One region of the Micromonospora sp. NPDC023737 genome, then DNA from elsewhere that is predicted to be linked to it. Evidence: riboswitches for the same ligand, from Rfam matches in the RefSeq annotation. Region 1 holds a riboswitch; the other holds the start of a gene.
The links. Region 1 has a riboswitch for S-adenosylmethionine ahead of AB0F98_RS22165 (aminotransferase class V-fold PLP-dependent enzyme). Riboswitches for the same ligand answer to the same signal wherever they lie in the genome.
Positions count from the first base shown of each region.

Region 1 (3,398 bases):
GGGAAGCCAGCCCGCACCACCGGCCCTGGGGAGGGACGATGCCCGAATGGATCAGGAAGCTGCTGTTCTGGGGCTTCATCGCGTTCCTGATCTACTTCATGGCGTTCCGGCCGGACGGCGCGGCGAACATCTTCAAGGCGATCGGGGCGGGACTGGTGGCCATGTTCCAGGGACTCGGTGACTTCCTCACCAGCCTGATGACCTGACCCGGCCGGCGACCCGCGCCGGGCCGCCCGAGCACCCGCACCGGTCGGCACCGGCTCGCACTCCGGCGCCGGCCGGTCAGGCGTGCCAGGGCGGGCCGGGCTGCGGCACGTGCCAGCCCGGCGGCGCGGGCGCGGGTGGTGGCCCGCCCAGCACCACCGGGATCGGCACCACCGGCTCGTCCGGCGCGTTCACGGTCCGCTCGGAGCCGTCCGGAAAACGCAGGTGGTAACGGTCACCGTCCCACACCCCGGCGGGCGCCTGCGGGTCCCGGCCGACGAAGAACGAGCGGTACGCCGTGATCGCCTCCAGCAGCTCCCGCTCTTCCCGGGCGGTCCGCTCCCGATCCGCCGCCTTCCGATCGAGGCCGCGCAGCGACCCGTCGCGCAACAGCGCCAGCCGGGTGGCCGCGAACTGGTAGCCGCGCATCGCCTTCACCCCGGCGTCCCCGGCCACCCGTCGCGCCCAGGCCCGGGCCGCGTGCCGGCGGCCGAGGCTGCTCAGCGCCGCCACCTCGGGCGGGCTCAGCCAGCCGGCCCGGACGTAGTCCGGCAGCCTGCGCTCGGTGAGCCGCCCCTCCCAGGCCCGTAGCCAGACGGCCAGCCCGACCATGCCGAAGAAGATCGGCACCATCAGGCCGATGAAGCCGTACAGCATGATCAGCGGCTGGTTGGTGGCCTGGCTGAGTGTCGGCAGCAGGTTCCACGTGCCGTGCAGCATCATGGCCACCAGCAGCCCCGCGAGGGGGGCGAGCACTCGGACCCGGCGGTCGGCCGTACGGGCGGCGATGCCGAGCCCCACGCCGGTCATCGAGGTGAAGAGCGGATGGGCGAACCCGAACAGCAGGATCCGGACGATGAAGATGGCGATGACCTGCTGCGCCCCGGTCGCCGGCCCGTACCGGTCGACACCTGTCGCGAAGCCGTACCCGCCGAGGTAGAGGATGTTCTCCACCATCGCGAAGCCGACCGCCGAGAGCCCGCAGTAGACCAGCCCGTCGGTGATCCCGGACCACTCCCGTCGCCGGAACACCAGCAGCAGGATCGGCCCGAGTGCCTTGGTCGACTCCTCGACGAAGGGTGCGACCAGCACTCCGGTGAGCGCGGCCGGCAGTTTCGCGTGGGCGATCTGGCCGGCCGCGAAGTCGTTCACCGTCAGCGAGGCGGCGGTGGCGACGAACGCGCCCCAGGTGAAACAGAAGATCAGGTACTTCAGTGGCTCGGGCTCGTACCGGTCGAGCCAGAGGAAGCAGGCGACCAGCACGGGCACCGGCAGGAGAGCGGCCACCGTACCGATCAGCAGCGCCTGCACGCCGATGTTCTCGCCGATCGTGTAGACCATGAAGACCGCGCACGCCGCGATGAGGAGCACCAGCCCGGCGAGCACCAGGAACCGCCGCCAGCCCAGCCGGCGCAGCGGCATCCGGAGCGCGCCACCCGGACCGGGCGGAACGGACGGCGACGGCGGCGCGCTGCCGGGCGGGGTGTCGGCCATGCGGTCAGCCTAGCCATCGCCGGCCGGGTGGTTCTGGCGCATCGGCAGCCGCTATGCTGCCGACAGGTCACGAGCGCCAGCGTCAAGCCCCGGCTTGCTGGCCGGCAACCCTCGTCGAGTTCGCGGTGGGGTGCCCCGGGTGATGACCGGGCCCGGCCCGATCCGCGTGCCGGGCAAGCGCGGACCCCGTCCCGACGTAGCCCCGGGGTCCCTGGCCCGGGAGGTTCCCGCGTGTCCGTCGCCCTCGTATCCCCGATCGCCACCCTGCCGGCCGCTCCGGCCGACGCCGAGCCGCTCGGCGTGCTCGGCGTACCGGGTGAGATCAATCTCGACTACGCGGCCACCGCGCCGTGCGCGCGGGTCGCGGCCGACGCGGTGGCTGCGCTGCTGCCGTGGTACGCGAGCGTGCACCGCGGCGCCGGGGCTCTCTCCCGCCGCTGCACGCTCGCCTACGAGCAGGCCCGGCAGACGGTGGGTGACTTCTTCGGCGCTCGGGCCGAAGACCACGTGATCTTCACCCGCAACACCACGGACGCGCTGAACCTGCTGGCCCGGGCGTTGCCCGCGGGCACCACCGTGGTCACCTTCGGCGGCGAGCACCACGCGAACCTGCTGCCCTGGCCGCGTGGCTCGGTCCGGCTGCCCGTGCCCGCGGACCCGGGCGGGGCGGTACGCGCCCTGGACGCGGCGCTCGCCGAGCTACGCCGGGCGGCGCAGCCCGGGCTGCCGGTACTGGTGGCGGTCACCGGGGCGAGCAACGTGACCGGCGAACGCTGGCCGGTGGCCGAGCTGGCCCGGGTGGCCCGGCGCCACGGAGCCCGGATCGCCCTGGACGCCGCGCAGCTCGCCCCACACGCGCCGGTCGATCTGCTGGCGCTGGACGTCGACTATCTCGCCGTCTCCGGCCACAAGCTCTACGCCCCGTTCGGGGCCGGAGCGCTGATCGGCCGGGCGGACTGGCTCGACGCCGCGCAGCCGTACCTGGCCGGCGGTGGCGCCACGGCCCGGGTCGGGGCGGCCACCCACGAGGTCACCTGGGCGGTCGGGCCGGCGCGGCACGAGGGGGGAACCCCGAATCTGTTGGGGGCGGTCGCGCTGGCCGCCGTCTGCGACGCGCTCGCGGACGCGGACCGTGCGGCGCTGCACGACCGGGAGCAGCGCCTGCTCGACCGGCTGCGCGACGGCATCGCGGCGCTGCCGCACGTCGTGGAGCTGCGCACCTTCGGTCCCGACGCGCCCCGGGTGGGCATCGTCTCCTTCGTGGTGGCGGGACGGGACTCCGCCGACGTGGCCGCCGAACTGGCCCGGGAGCACGCCATCGGGGTACGCGACGGGTTGTTCTGCGCCCACCCGCTCGCCCAGCGACTGCTCATCGAGGCGGCCACGCGCGCCGGACGGCGGGACCTGCCGCCGACGGCGCTGCGGGCCAGCATCGGACTGGGCAGCACGGAGGAGCACGTCGACCGGCTGCTCGCGGCCCTCGCCACGTTCGCCTGAGCGCCCGGCGGCGGACCGCCGGTCGGTCCCCGGCCCAACGGCGGTCCGCCCGGCCGGCTGGCACGCACCGCGTGCCCGGCCGGCCGGGCGGCGGGTCAGCCGATCGGAGGCGCTACGGGGGGTTTCGGCCGTCCGCCGTCCGGTTCGGGACGGCCGCCCGGGGGCACGTTGTGATCGCCGAAGGACTGCCGGATCAGCCGGTT
Region 1 covers NZ_JBFAAL010000011.1:65,831-69,228, forward strand. The annotation lists gene AB0F98_RS22155 (hypothetical protein) at 39-206, shown strand; gene AB0F98_RS22160 (PrsW family intramembrane metalloprotease) at 283-1,698, opposite strand; SAM riboswitch class IV at 1,764-1,884, shown strand; gene AB0F98_RS22165 (aminotransferase class V-fold PLP-dependent enzyme) at 1,930-3,195, shown strand; gene AB0F98_RS22170 (FUSC family protein) at 3,291-3,398, opposite strand, start outside.

Region 2 (3,398 bases), on a different contig from region 1:
TGGCGGGACTCGCCCGACGGGGTGCAGTTCGCGGACGGGACCATCCCGGTGCTGCCGATCGCCACCTGCGAGACGCAGGGCTACACGTACGACGCGAAGATCCGCGCGGCGGAACTCGCCGACGGGCCGATGCGGGACCCGGTGCTGGCGCAGCGGCTGCGCGCCGAGGCGGCGGCCCTGCGGGACCGGTTCAACCGTGACTTCTGGGTACCGGAACGCGGCGGCTACTACGCGATCGGCCTGGACGGCGACGGACGGCCGATCGACTCGATGACGTCCAACATGGGCCATCTGCTCTGGAGCGGCATCGTGCCGCCGGACCGGGCACGATTGGTGGCCGCCCAACTGATGTCCGACGAGATGTTCTCCGGCTGGGGCGTGCGTACCCTCTCCACCGCCGACAGCGGCTACAACCCCATCGGTTACCACGTCGGCACCGTCTGGCCGCACGACAACTCGATAGTGGCGGCCGGCCTCGCCCGCTACGGCCAGCACGAGGCGGCCCACCGCATCATCGGGGCCATGATGGAGGCGTCCGCCTACTCCGAGCACCGGCTGCCCGAGGCGTTCTCCGGCTACGACCGCAGGTTCGGCCGGCGGCCGGTCCCATACCCCACCGCGTGCAACCCGCAGGCCTGGGCCAGCGGGGCACCGCTGCTGTTCCTGCGTACGCTGCTCGGGCTGGACGCGGTCGACGGCCGGCTGGTCCTGGATCCGCACCTGCCGGAGTCGATCGGCCCGGTCCGGCTGCTCGGCGTTCCGGCGTTCGGCCGCCGCTGGGACCTGCACGCCGAGGGCACCCACGGCGAGGTCCACCCCGCCGCCTGACCCGGCGACGCCAGTCGGCCCGACGCGGCGGCGTCGGGTGCTGCGATCGCGCGCCACCGTGGCCACGCACAAGTCGGGCCGGTCGACTCGATTCCGGTGATCGTGGCCGGTCCGAGACGCCCGGCGGCCGCGCCACCCGACGGGGAGCGTGAGCGTGGTCATAACGGCTGGACGACTGTCCGTACCGGGCTGCTAACCTCTTGCGCAGGTCATGAGCGCCAGCGTCAAGCCCCGGCTTGCTGGCCGGCAACCCTCCTCCGCGGTGGGGTGCCCCGGGTGAAGACCGGGCACCGGAGCGAATCCGGTGCAAGCGTGGCCTGGTCCCCAGGTCAGCAACGACCCGGGAGAGCCAATGTCGTTCCACCACACCATCTCGTCAGTCGGCCGCATCGTGCCCGACGCCAACGTCCGGCGGCCCGATTCGCCGGCGCTGACCCGGCGTCGGCACGTCGACATGATGTTGGTGTGCAGCGCCGGCTGTCCTGCCGGCGCGCGGCGCTGACCGCGCACTCTCCCCGCCAGCCCGAACCCTCCAGCGGCGTGCCCCTGCGGCGCGCCGTCGGCGGCGCGCGTCCGTGCTCCGCCGAATACCGACATCCGGAGACACCTGTGCGATTCCTTCCTACCCTGACCCGGTTGGTCGCCGTCGGCGCGGCCGCGATCCTCGGTGCCACCGCCCTCACCGCCTGCGGCGACGACGCCGCGTCCGGCGCGGACAACCCGTACGACCTGCTCCAGCCGGGCGTGCTGCGCGCCGGGACGCTCACCGATGCCCCGCCGAACGTGTACCTGAAGGACGGAAAGTTCACCGGCTTCGACAACGACCTGCTCACCGCGGTCGCCGGGAAGATCGGTCTGAAGGTGGAGTTCGTCGGCACCGACTTCTCCGCGCTGCTCGCCCAGGTCAACAACCACAAGTTCGACGTCGGCAGCTCGTCGATCACCATCACCGAGGCCCGCAAGAAGACGGTGGACTTCGGCAACGGGTACGACTTCGGCTACTTCGGACTCGACGTACCGGCCGGCTCGCCGATCCACAGCTTCGACGAGCTCGCCGGTAAGCGGGTCGTCGTCGTGCAGGGCACCGTCCAGGACGACTACGCCAACGGCAAGGGACTCGACCCGGTGCGCGTACCGGACTACAACGGCGCGATCAACCAGCTCAAGGCCGGTACCGCGGACGCCTGGATCGCCCCGGCCGAGATCGGCGAGAAGTCGGCCGCGGACAGCGGCGGGAAGATCGCCGTGGCCGCGAAGCTGCTCAGCCCCGCGCCGACGGCGTACGCGGTGGCGAAGGGGAACGACGCCCTGCGCGAGGCGCTGAACAAGGGCCTCGACGAGGTGATCGCCGACGGCACGTGGAACCGGCTGCAGGCCCAGTACTACCCGGGCCGGCCGATTCCGGCGGACTTCAAGCCGGGCAGCGGCACCGTGGCGGTCCCGGCCGCACCGACCGCGTCCGCGTCGGCCGGGTCCTGACAGTACGACGAAACGACCGAGCGGAGCGGTAGGAGAGACGAGACATGGATCCGTTGCGGACCCTGTGGGAGACGTTCTTCGACTGGGATTCGATGCGCGAGGCGCTGCCCGAGATGCTCACCATCGGGCTGCCCAACACCCTGCTCCTCGCGGTCTCCGCCGCTCTGCTCGGCTCGGTACTGGGCATGCTGCTGGCCGTCGCCGGCATCTCCCGTACCCGGTGGCTGCGCTGGCCGGCGCGGGTCTACACCGACGTGTTCCGGGGGCTGCCGGCCGCCGCGACGATCCTGCTGATCGGCGTCGGCCTGGCGCCGCTCGGCATGCAGGTGTGGGGGCCGAACCCGTACCCGCTGGGCATTCTGGCGCTCTCCCTGATCGCCGCCGCCTACATCGGAGAGATCTTCCGCTCCGGCATCCAGTCGGTGGAGGCGACCCAGTTGGAGGGTGCCCGCGCGTTGGGATTCTCCTGGGCCGAGGCGATGCGGGTGGTGATCATCCCGCAGGGCGTACGCCGGGTCCTGCCGGCCTGGGTCAACCAGCTCATCGCGCTGATCAAGGACTCCAGCCTGGTCTACTTCCTCGGCCTGGTGGCCAGCCAGCGGGAGCTGTTCCGGATCGGGCAGGACTACGCGGCCACCACCGGTAACGAATCGGCCCTGCTGCTGGCCGGCCTGTTCTACCTGGCGCTGACCGTACCGCTGACCCACGTGGTCAACGCGATCGACGCCCGGCTGCGCCACGGCCGGCCCGCCGCACAGCCGACCGACGAGATCGACGACGCCGACCTGGCATTGCCGGGTGCGGCGGGAGGGAGTGGGCGATGACCGCCGCCACCAGCACCTCGGTCAGCCTGGCCGTACGCGATGTCCACCTGGCCTTCGGGCCCAACCGGGTGCTCCGCGGGGCCGACCTGGACGTGGTCCGCGGCGGGACGGCCTGCGTCATCGGGCCGTCCGGCTCCGGCAAGTCGACGCTGCTGCGGACGATCAACCGGCTCATCGAACCGGACCGCGGCGACGTGCTGCTCGACGGGCGCAGCGTGCTGGCCGACGATCCGGACGCCCTGCGTCAGCGGATCGGCATGGTCTTCC
Region 2 covers NZ_JBFAAL010000004.1:31,967-35,364, forward strand. The annotation lists gene AB0F98_RS11590 (glycogen debranching N-terminal domain-containing protein) at 1-828, shown strand, start outside; SAM riboswitch class IV at 1,036-1,147, shown strand; gene AB0F98_RS11595 (ABC transporter substrate-binding protein) at 1,438-2,307, shown strand; gene AB0F98_RS11600 (amino acid ABC transporter permease) at 2,352-3,131, shown strand; gene AB0F98_RS11605 (amino acid ABC transporter ATP-binding protein) at 3,128-3,398, shown strand, end outside.
Region 2: linked by a shared signal. The riboswitch ahead of AB0F98_RS11595 (ABC transporter substrate-binding protein) and the one ahead of AB0F98_RS22165 (aminotransferase class V-fold PLP-dependent enzyme) in region 1 are both predicted to bind S-adenosylmethionine.